One region of the Oscillibacter sp. GMB15532 genome, then DNA from elsewhere that is predicted to be linked to it. Evidence: riboswitches for the same ligand, from Rfam matches in the RefSeq annotation. Region 1 holds a riboswitch; the other holds the start of a gene.
What was found. Region 1 has a riboswitch for cyclic di-GMP ahead of ABVS15_RS12245 (RNA polymerase sigma factor). Riboswitches for the same ligand answer to the same signal wherever they lie in the genome.
Positions count from the first base shown of each region.

Region 2: it holds a riboswitch for cyclic di-GMP, as region 1 does, so the genes downstream of both, ABVS15_RS11145 (CAP domain-containing protein) here and ABVS15_RS12245 (RNA polymerase sigma factor) in region 1, are expected to answer to the same signal.

Region 1 covers NZ_JBEVTO010000010.1:41,659-47,293, reverse strand. Annotated here, with positions in the region: gene ABVS15_RS12250 (ATP-dependent DNA helicase) at 1-2,261, opposite strand, end outside; gene ABVS15_RS12245 (RNA polymerase sigma factor) at 2,815-3,309, opposite strand; cyclic di-GMP riboswitch class I at 3,721-3,812, opposite strand; gene ABVS15_RS12240 (S-layer homology domain-containing protein) at 3,829-5,635, opposite strand, start outside.
Region 2 covers NZ_JBEVTO010000008.1:135,058-140,692, reverse strand. Annotated here, with positions in the region: gene ABVS15_RS11155 (methyl-accepting chemotaxis protein) at 1-1,409, opposite strand, end outside; gene ABVS15_RS11150 (helix-turn-helix domain-containing protein) at 1,668-2,030, shown strand; gene ABVS15_RS11145 (CAP domain-containing protein) at 2,155-2,700, opposite strand; cyclic di-GMP riboswitch class I at 2,810-2,897, opposite strand; gene ABVS15_RS11140 (class D sortase) at 3,010-3,708, opposite strand; gene ABVS15_RS11135 (SpaA isopeptide-forming pilin-related protein) at 4,109-5,635, shown strand, end outside.

The DNA of each region.
Region 1 (5,635 bases):
CGTTCCCGGTAGGCTCCATGCTCCCGGACGCGGGAATCCAGCAGCGCCACCACGCCGGTGTCGGTTTCCGAGCGGATGAGCCGCCCGAAGCCCTGTTTGAGCTTAATCAGCATTTCCGGCACTACAACGCGGTTTTTGTATTCCTCCATACTGTCGTACAGCGTCCGCTCGTAATCACTGATGGGATCGGGCACTGCAAATGGCAGCTTGGCGATGATAAGCATGGAGAGGATATCGCCGGGCAGGTCAATGCCCTCCCACAGCGCACCGGAGGCGAACAGGACGCCGTTCTTACTTTCGCGGAACCGGTCAATCGCTCTTTCGCCGCCCCGATCCAGCCGCAGCAGCGGAACGGGCAAAGCCTGCCCTGCCAGCAGCCCGTGTACCATATCCATTGCCTTATAGGAAGTAAAGAGAACCGCCGCGTGACCGTGAGAGGCCAGGATCAGGTGCTTTGCTTCCTCGGCAAGGGCATTGATGTACTGTTTGTCCCGGATATCGGGAAAGGGTACAACTTCGCTGATGTACAGCAGTGCGTGCGTTTCGTAGTGAAAGGGAGAGGGCTTGCTGGTTTCCGTCAGGCGGGCAATCGGCAGTCTGTCAAGCCCCAAGACACGGCGGATATGGGTAAAGTCCCCGGAGGCCGACAGGGTGCCGGAGGTCAGAATGATGGGCAGCTTGCGGCTCCAGAGGTCGGCGGCCAGCATTTCATTCAGCTTCTTCGGAATGGCGCAGAGGCTTGTCTGATCCATGCCGCCGCCCCGGTGAACAGGCGGCTTCTCCAGCCAGTAGACCAGCTCGATGTGCTTTTCTAAAACGGCGGCCTGTTCCATGGTACGGTCAAGCTCCCACCGAGCCTGCGCGCATCCGCCCCGGTAGCGAGGAAGGGGTTTACTCTCCAGCAGGGCGGCGCTCAGATCCAGTGCGATTTCCCTGATATTTCGCAGATGCCGGGCCGCTCTGCCGTCAATCACGGTTTTGAAGCGTTCCGCATCGTCCTGTAGTTCCTCCTGGGGAATACACGCGTCCAGCGCACGGAACAGCCGGTGGCTTTGGCGGGTCAGCTTTTTCGCCAGGTCTGTAATCTGCACGCCGCTTTCCCCCTGACGGTAGGTAAAGCCGCGGATTTCTTCCGTAATGGCAGGAATGGCATGGTTATCAAGATGCACACCGTACATCTGCCGGGCGGCGTCCAGAAACTTGTGAGCCTCGTCGATGATAACCGCCTGATAATGAGGGATAAGGGGAGGCTGTCCCTTGGTGCGGTGCAGAAGGTCAGCAAGAAAATAGTTGTGATTGCACACCTGCACGTCAATCTCATTGGATTGCGCCCGCCGCAGGTACTGCTGATAGCGGCAGTATGCAAAGTTTTTACAGTCCTTTGGGCAGCGTCCCGACACACAGATTTTCCGTTTCAGATAGGCGGTCAGCCCCTCCGCGTCGGCAAGGTCGGCGGAACCGGAGGCAAGAAACGGCTCCAGCATCTGCTTTGTGGCATCGTCCGCGTTCTGATAGCAGGTGAGCAGCTTTTTTTCACAGAGATAATGCTCCTTGCCTTTGCGGATCGCGCCTGTAAGTGGCTTTTGAATGATCTTGTGCTCCATAAGAATACCGGACAGCTCCGGCAGGTAATCGCGGGTAACGGCATTTTGCAGGGCGATGCTGGAGGTGGATACCACCACCGGCATATGTGCGCTCTGCGCGTAGCTTTGCTTCGGGTAACTGCCCCGCAGCCAAAAGTCGTTGACGCGCCCCCGCTTGGCAAGCAGTGCGGCAATGAGATAGGCGTGGGTTTTCCCGGTGCCCACCTCAGCCTCGGCCAGCGACACGTTTCGGCGGACGATGGCATTTAAAATGTGTTCGGCAAGCTCGATCTGCTTTTCCCGTATTCCGTAGCCATGGGCCGGAAGCAGGCTGCGGAAGGTATCCTCCATCATTTCAGCAAGCCGGTCATGGAACAGGTTCCTGCCCGGCGGCATCTCCGCACAAAAGCGGCCGGAGCCTGCTATGCCGGAGGCTTTGAGCCTTTCCAGAATTTCCGGAACGCCGGAAAGGGCAAGCTGCCGGGTTCTGCGGCTGATGGTAGCGGAGCGGCCGGTTTCCAGATTGACGGCTTTGTATACATAGCCCTTTCCGGTATCCCGTTCCAGCAGGATGCAGCCATAGGCAAAGAACAAGGCGTCGCCCCGGAAACGGGCGGCAATGTCGGGCGGTATCTCCCGGCTGATTTCCCGTAATATATCGTTGTATGGCGTATTCATAGGTATTCCCCCTGTAAGGGTCTGGCGGCACAGTGGTACGGCGGTGCGGCGCATGGCTCACGATTACACTTGGCGATTCCGCTGCCCTTGGGCATAACGGATCAATGGTGCATGGCCGCCCCGCCGCAGTAGCTCTGCCGCCAAACCAAATCAATTTAAGCGGTAGCTATTTTAAAAAACATCCTATTTGACCACGCTTCCCGGATGTGAGGGGGGCAGCATCGGGCCGTGACGGCAAGTGTCACGCATGAAAGCTCCCCCCGGCCTTTCCCAGCCGGGGCGACGCTTCCCCCGCGCAGCCAATTCGCGGGTTCCGTGAGGAAAAGTATCATTATGGCTCCCGTGCCTTTTGTCTGCCGGTTTCGTCATATGCCGAAAGCGGGCGCTCGCACCTGCTTCTTCATGCTGAAACAGGCGGTCCTGGCGCGCGGCGCGGGAGGTAATGTACCCGATGCTCCGATATGACCGACAGCGTGGCCGGTATTTGTCAAGGAACAGGCGAAAGGCGAAAAGAACCTTTCACCTAATGTCAAAAAAGGAGGGGGGTGACGAGTCACTCTTTAAAAAATTTTTTTAATTTTTTTGAAGCCCATTGTAAACTGTCCCAAACCGCCCGCTGGTGAACTTGTTCCCTTTCCGAAATCTGTCGTATGGACAATCCCTGAAAGAAATGCAGAATAAACCTGCGCCTTTGTGTTTCGGTCAGCTGCCCACTGTCCAGAAGCTGCCGGGCAGCTTTCAATGCCTTGTTTTTCTCGGCATTATGTATCAGCATGGTATCGGGGGGCGGCGCGGAAAGCGGTTCGGTTTCCTCCAGCCCGTTTATAGTCACATCCAGACGGCTTGTCCGATGTTCGTGTACGACTTGCCGGTGATAGATTTCATCCGACAGGGCTTTCAGCTCCCGAAAGTCCTCCGCCGTCTTGCCGGGGTTTTCCGCCAGATAATCCTCTAAAGTGATCTCCAAACGGACACGGTCGGCAAATTTATATACAATCCCCTCACTGTACTTGTTGAGGGCATAATCACTTTCCTTGTAATTTTTCATGTTCCTTTCCTCCGAACTCTGAATTTTTGTGAAATTCAAGGTCCGGAGGGCGGGGAACGACAATGTAAAAGCGTGTTTGCCTGATCGAGAGATAAATTGTAAAAGTATGTAAATACCGGTCGGGGTTTATATTTTCTTGTCGAATAAAAAAAGTCAGCAGATTGCCAATGGCAAAATGCTGACTTTTTTAGAATAGACTTATGAAATTGTATATGTAGAGGGCGGCATAGACGGATTGCACCGTCTTTATCTACACCTCCATGTGAGAGGGCAGTTGTTGTTTTCCATAGAGATACCCCTTTCGCCAGAGCAAGCGAAAGCCGGTATCCCGATATCCCAATAATCCGTCAAAATCCGTAAGAAATAGCAAGGGCGTGCCCTCTGTTTGGAGAGGGCACGCCCTGCGCGGTTTTTGGCAGCCAGGCTATCGTAGCGCTTTATGAAACGCCTTAGACCCTGTAGCTTTGCGCCCACGGTTTTCACCGTGTTTGCCCTTGGCAATATATTCTGTTGTCTTGGTTACTTGGCCTTTCTCACGCCATTTTTATCAACCTCATAACCATCGACCTTGGTCCTCTTGGCAAGAGAGCCGTCGGCATAAAAGTAATACCATTTTCCGTCAATCTGAAGCCATTTGCCAGCAATCATGACACCATGGGTATCAAAATAATAGCGCTTTGAATTTCCGCTCGCTCCAATGTCTTTCCAGCCTGTGACGGCACTGCCGTCTGACGACAGGAAGAACCATTCGCCTTTTGCGTTTTGCTTCCAGCCGCTTGCGAAGGCACCGCCAATGCTGTCAAAACAGTAGACCTTGCCATTAATAGTCTGCCATCCGGTGAGAGCTTTTCCATTTTTAAAGAACATCCACTGGCCAGAATCATTTTTTACCCAGCCCTGCGCAGTATCACTGAAAACCGTCAGCTCCACAAAGCGCCGCAGCACTGCCGAAACCTCGGCACGGGTGGCCGTTCCCTGCGGATCGTAAAAGTTATTGTTTTTGCCTTGGATGATACCCGCCATCTGGATGCGTTTTACGGAAGGAGCCGCCCACGCGCCAATTTTGGTATTGTCAGCAAAGGTGTTCTGTGCGTGAACCTCCGGCAGCTTAAAGCCGATAGACGTGGCATATCTGTCCATCATAACCGCCATCTGCTCACGAGTCACAAGACCGTCCGGGTTGAACTTACCTCCGCCAATACCGACGAGAATATTGTTTTTCACACCCCATTCGATATATCCCATGTAGTAAGCGTCAGCCTTTACGTCAGTGAAGCTCGACTGCTTATAGGCGCTGATGTCGGCATTTGCCAAACGTCCGAGTGCTGTTACAAACATACCCCGTGTCATAGAACCGTTGGGATTGAACGTGGTGGCGCTGGTGCCGGTCATAAGGCCGCGGTTTGCGACAAAGAGAATATCGTCCTTTGCCCAATGACCGGCGATGTCAGTAAAGTTAAAGCTGGCTTTGTAGGCTACGCCGTAAGTGGAGAAGTGGTTGGTGGAAAACACCACCGTTCCGCGCTTTGCATCGTAGCTGGAATCGGTGAGGTAGGTCACTTTGCCTTTTGCGTCCACATAGACGGCGTAGACGTTACCTGCAATCTCACCTTTTTGCAGGGTATAAGGAATCTCCACGCTGACACTGCCCTTGCCAAAATCGGTCACGGATTTTCCGCTGCCGTAGGTTGTCTTAAGGTCATATGCGGGACGGTTGCCGATGGCGGTCTTTGCATCGCCGGTCAGCTTTGCATTGTCCATGCGGGTAGCGGAAAGCTGGACGTCGGCCTTTGCCTGGCGGTTGATCTCCGTCACCGCCGCAAGGTCAATGCCGATGGTAAGATCAGGGCGATCAATAGCAAGCTGAACGCTGGCAATCCTGTTGCCGATGACTTGCTCCTGTGTAGTCTTGGGCAAATTGACTGTCACAGTGTTTGCGTCCTTGCCGCCTGTGGTGACATGAATGACTGCCGTAATATCGCCTGCGTTCACGCCTTTTTTCGCTGCGGCAGCCTTTGCGTCCGCAATGGCGTCGGTGATGTTTTTGTCGGTCAGGCCAACATTGGCGTTGCCCATATTGTCCACCGTGGCCTTGTTTTCCGTGCTGCCGGTGACCGGCTCAGTGGGCTTGGTAGACGGAGAGGTTGTGGAACCGCCGCTATCGGAGCCGCCACCGCCGTTATCACCGTTTGTGGATAGCTTGGCGATAGCTGCGTCGATCCCGATACTGTCGCTCTCTTGGTTAAGTACCAGTTGGAAGGTGCCCCTGATAGAGCCTGTTGCAGAGGTGGTCGCCTGCGTTTTTGTAAATTCATTCGTGTTATCC
Region 2 (5,635 bases), on a different contig from region 1:
GCCACGGCAACTCCAATCAGATCCGCCGTCCGGCGGGCGGCCTCGGCAGATTTTCCGGCAAGGTTGCGCACCTCGTCGGCCACAACGGCGAAGCCCTTGCCCGCGTTGCCTGCCCGGGCAGCCTCGATGGCGGCATTCAGCGCCAGAATGTTGGTCTGGAAAGCAATGTCTTCAATGACCTTGGTAATGCTCACAATCTGGTTGGAGGATGTGCTGATTTCTCCAATTGCCGTGGAGAGCTGGTGCATATATTCGTTGCTCCCCTTCACTCCTCCGACGGCCTGCTCAATATGTCCGGCGGCAGTCTTGATGGTAGCAAGGTTATTCTCAGCCTGTTCGGCAACCTGCGCAATCGAGGCGTTCAGCTCCTCGACAGTGGCCGCCTGCTCGGTGGAGCCGCTGGCCAGCGCCTGCGCCCCGCCGGACACCTGATCGGCGCCGACCGTCACCTGCTCCGCCGCCGTACTGACACCCCGCAGCACAACACTGAGCTTGTCCCTCATTTTCCGGGTGTTGTCCAGCAGCGGACGGTAATCACCCGTATAGATTTCGTCCGACGAGGAGTCAATCGCAAAATTGCCGTCGGCAAATGCCTCCAGTCCGCGGGAAAGATCTTCGATAATGGCCTTGAGCGTCTCAGACATGTTGGTGAAGCTTCGACCCAGCATTCCAGTCTCATCCTTGGATTTGATCGCCACATCGATATTGAAGTCGCCCTTTGCAAGCCTGTCGGCAGCCTCCACGACTTTATTCAGCGGCTTGCTGATACCGCGGGCAAGCAGCACTCCAAGCGTAATAGCCACCACCAGCGCGACCAGCATCACGGACAGCATAATCAGATTGGAGATTTTCGCAAGCTGATCGTTCTCCGCCGCCCTTTCCGCCGCCTGATTGGAGTTATACTCATAGATTTTCGTAAACGAATCCATCAGGCTGCCGCTCACCGCGTTCGCTTCCACCAGCAAAACGCGCCGCACATGGTCATACTGGCCCACCTTTGCATAGGAAAGGCCCTGCTGCATATAAGTCTTGAAATCCACCCAGTCTGATTTCAGGTCAAAAAACAGTTCCTGATCGGCATCTTCGGAGATGCCCGCCTCATAGTTGGCCATGTCCTCTTCAATGATTTTAAGAAGTGCCTCGCATTCTTTTACGTAATTGTCTCTCAGCGAGTCAGCCTGCATCAGCAGCATTTCGGCCACGTTGTACCGAATCCGCTGATAAGAAGTATTGGCGTCCCCCGAATACAAAACCGCCATGGTGTTTTTCTCGTAGAGCATTCTGCCCGACTTTGCTAACGCATTGATATTCATAAGTCCAACGATGCCAACCGCGCCCGCAATAAGCGCTATGGCCAAGAAGCCTGCCACCAATTTCGTGGAAATTTTCATGTTTGCGATCCGTCCCATAAATAATATCCCCTTCCATGCAGTTGAAATGCGCTTTTTTCTCTCTAAATTTGCGTGTCTATTTTTATAATGCCTGAAAACGCGGAACCTTTTGGGCTCGGCCTCGTCCCTTAACTGCCCGGCTCTCAATTTTCCTGCATACACGCCAGATATTATGAACATCTTAAAGGCGTAATCTTGTTGACATTAAACTTATAGATTGTATATATCAATATATTTACCATTGTTTTGATATGATTTTCGACAGAGGTGCAATGCATGAGGACAACAATAGAAATTCTTCGCGGACTGCGTGAAGACAAAGATTTAAAGCAATCCGACATTGCCGGCTTAATTGGTACCACGCAGCAGCAATATTCCAAGTATGAGATGGGAGGAAGCGATCTTCCGATCCGGGCGCTGGTCATTTTGGCCGACTACTATGACGTATCGACAGATTATCTTTTGGGAAGAACCGACTGCAAAGACGGCCTTTCCGCCCTGAAGGAGCAGATAATCGACGGTACAACAGCAGGTGGGCTTCTCTCTTACGTCCTGTCCCTGGGGGCAGGCGGGAGACGGGCGGTACTGGAATACGTCTACTTGCAGCGTCTCAAGGAAAAATACGGTAGAAAAAAGTAGATCCACCGTTTTTCACCAGTTTTTCAAATCAAAAACCACGCGGTCCGCGTGGTTTTTCGAGCTCGAAAAACGGCATAGCGCCAAGCGGACGCTATGCCGTTTAAATCCGAAAGGCTCCTGCTCCTCAACTCTCCGAAGGGGTGAGGAACATGAGTGCGGCATGGATTGTACCGGCGCTGTTTTTGAAAAACCCGAGCTCGGCAACTGTAAATTTTTCACTGAGAATGTTGGCCCTGTGTGTCTTGGACTCCATCCAAGCCTTCACCAGTTCGTCCGGCGTTTTATGTCCCTTGCCCAGATTTTCGCCGACCTTGATAAACGTGACGTCCTCGTCTGTAAATGCCGTGGAAACGGACCGTCCGTCCGGTCTTTCGTGGGCAAACTTGGCGGCGCTTTCCTCGGCGCGTACAGCCGCAACCTCGGCCAGCTCAGCGTCTGCTTCAAAGGGTTCCAGCTCTTGCTTGGCGCGCTCCTCGTTGACCAGGCGCAGCACCTCGGCGGAAAATTCTTCGGCAGTGAGGGTTTTGTCTTCCTTTTTCTCCGCAGCAGCGGTGGAGGATGTATTCATATTCGTTCCCTTTTCCCAGGAAGCAGCCTGCGCCGGAACGGCAAGCGCGGCGGTAAGAGCAGCGGCGGCAAGAACCGCCCAAAATTTCTTCAGCCTTCTCACGATTAAAAACTCCCTTCCGCAAGAAGTTGAAATCGTGCCTAAAAGAAAAGCGAGTCTCTTTTTGATTGCTACCAAAAAGGACTCACTAAATTCCTAATGAGACATCAATTTCGGCAGCCCGGCTATCATAGTTTTTTCAAAACCTTAGACCCGTGGCTTTGCGTCCCATCCTTTCGGATGGTTTGCTATTATCGTTCTGTGTATCATATTCGTATATATGCGTTTTCTAAAGTATACGCGACTTTGTGTCAAAATGCAAGGCTTTTTGAAAAATCTTTTAAAAAATTTTCCTTTTTTGTCCCTTCCAAATCAGGACGCGGAGGGATTTACGCCGGTGTCGGTCAGCCGCGCACGGACAACCAGCCGGTGGCTGGACACCAAATAGGGCGTGCAGGTGATGAGTGTGAGTGTGTCCGTCTCCCCGGGGATGTCGGAAAGCACCCATGTTTCCTCAGGCAGCACGCTGAAAGACTCATAAACTGTATAGGTATACAGCGTCTCCCCCTCACCAAGGGTGATCTTGTCTCCCTCCCTCAGCTTGTCCAGATACCGGAAGGGACTGGGCCGATGTCCCGCGATGGCACAGTTGCCCTCCTGCCCCAGGCCCGCTGTTCCCACCACATGACCCACGCCGTAGCGCATCTGCCGCCCGGTGCCCTCCAGTACATGCTGCGACACGCCAAGTGATGGAATTTTGAGAATCCCCAGCCGGACATAAGCCTCCGGCGGCCCGTCCTCCGTCTCCTCCCCGGGAAGAATTCCACTCTCGTCCTCCGGCACAGGCTCGGCTTCATCGGTGAGAAGACTGTCCGCATCCTCGCCGGTCAGAACAATGGGGGCAGGGTCCGGCAGCGCTTCGGGGACAACCCCGAACAGCCGCCCCCATGGATAATCCGCCGCCTCTATGGCCACGGCCACAGCCACCAGCACAAGGCCCAGCACCATCATCAGGCGCGGGCCTCTTCGGCGCTTTTCAGTGCTTTTCCCCATCGTCTCTCCCTCTGTCATTCGTATTTTCCGTAAGCGTGCTTCTTTCGCCCAGGCGGCAAAGCAAAGCGGCATGTCCGGCAGGACGCCGCAACAGTGACACATTTTGTCGGTTTTCTCTCCCTCCGCAGAGGGGGTCCACAAATTTTATCATACCCGTTCCAGTGTTTCAACTTTGGAAAAGGCATTTATTTTTCTTCCATATCAAACACCTTTTCGGATAATGCTATATACCCGCGTTTTACTTCCCCTTTCGCCTCTTTTTTTGCGGTTCATATATTAGACTTTAAAAAATCCGAGCTTTCCGGCAAAAGCCGTTTTCAATAGATACCCCGGCCGAACACAGCATCTGGCCTTCGCCGCCGTGCGGCGACATAATTTTAAGAAATTTTGTGGGATTCACAGAGAAGGAGATTGTTGTATGAGAGTACGAAACACGAGAGCACGAAAAGGGAAGTCATTTTCCCTGCTGATGGCAGTGCTGCTGGCCATGCAGCTGCTGCCGCTGAACTTTGTTCAGGCTGTTCAGGAGTCGCCGTCCGGAGGATCGATGATGATGCCTCTTGTCGCAGGGGGCTCCCTAAAGGACCTTACTGATACGAAGTATCTGGTCATTCACGAAAATGATTATACCCCGTCGGAACAGAAAAGCGAAATCAAAATTACCGACCCCGCCACCGGTAACGAAATTCCGCCCACAAGCAGCGGCTCTTCCGGCATTTATTACAACGCCCCCTCCGGCGCAAATTTGATGCTGAAGCTGGGCTTCCATCTGGAGGAAGGCGAATCCGGCGTTATGACCTATGACTACGAGGAGGGCGACTTTTTCGACTTCCGGCTGCCCGAGGGGCTTACTTTCTCGCCCCTATCGGGCATTACCGTAAAAGATGGCAGCGGTGTAACCATCGGCACCGCGTCCATTTCCGGAAACACGCTCACCGTGGTGTTCAACGCCAACGTTGAGGGGCAGTACGGCATCTGGGGCAATATTACCATCAACGGTACTTTTAACAATATCGCCTCCGGTGCACCGGAGGAAACCTCCTTCAGTCTCGGCTCGCAGACAGTCGTGATTGAGCGCGACACCGACGATCCCCCACCGGCCCCGGGCAAGGTCAATCTGGATAAAAACGGCGTATTTCTTCCCAGCGGCAACATCCGCTGGACCGTTACGGTCACGCCAGAATCCGACACGACCAGCCTTGCTGGCTATCGTCTCGAGGATACATACAGCGCCAATCAGACCTATGCCACAGATTCCTTTACGGTAAAAAGCCTGACGGATTCCTCGCCCCGTACCATTATCGAAGCGGACATTGCCAAGGGCACAAATTCCATTTCCTACACCTTCCCCGAAGGTACGGAGGGTAAGCAGATCGTCACCTATGAGACGAAACTGAATTCCAGCGCCAACTCTGGTTCCGAAAAATTCAAAAATACCGCCAAGCTTTATAGAAGCTCCACCGACACCAATCCCCTGAAAGCGGAGAAGGAACTGACCTCCGGCGCCGTCATTCAAAAAGAGGGCGGCAACGTTCAGCCCGACAAAGAGGGCCGGATTAACTGGAAAATCACAGTGAACGTCCCCAAGGCGTATGACACCAATGGCAACGAAATAAAAATTACCCTTCCCAACGCTAAAATTATTGACGAAATGGACCCCCAGTTGGAGCTTCTCACAACTCCCGCTGTGCAGTACAGCTATAACGGCTCGGCTTTTGACACCGTTTCCCCTACAACCGCCGACGAGCCTGGAAAATACAGCTTTGTTGAGGCCAATCCTCCTACTGCCCCTAAGCATACGCTGACCTATCTGTTTGCCTCTCCCCAGCCCCAATCCGGCGACACCGTGGTGCTTACTTACTCCACCAAGGTGAAGGACTGGGACACCGTGGCTAATAACAACACGCAGTTGGAATTCACCAACAACGCGCGCTTTGAGTGGACG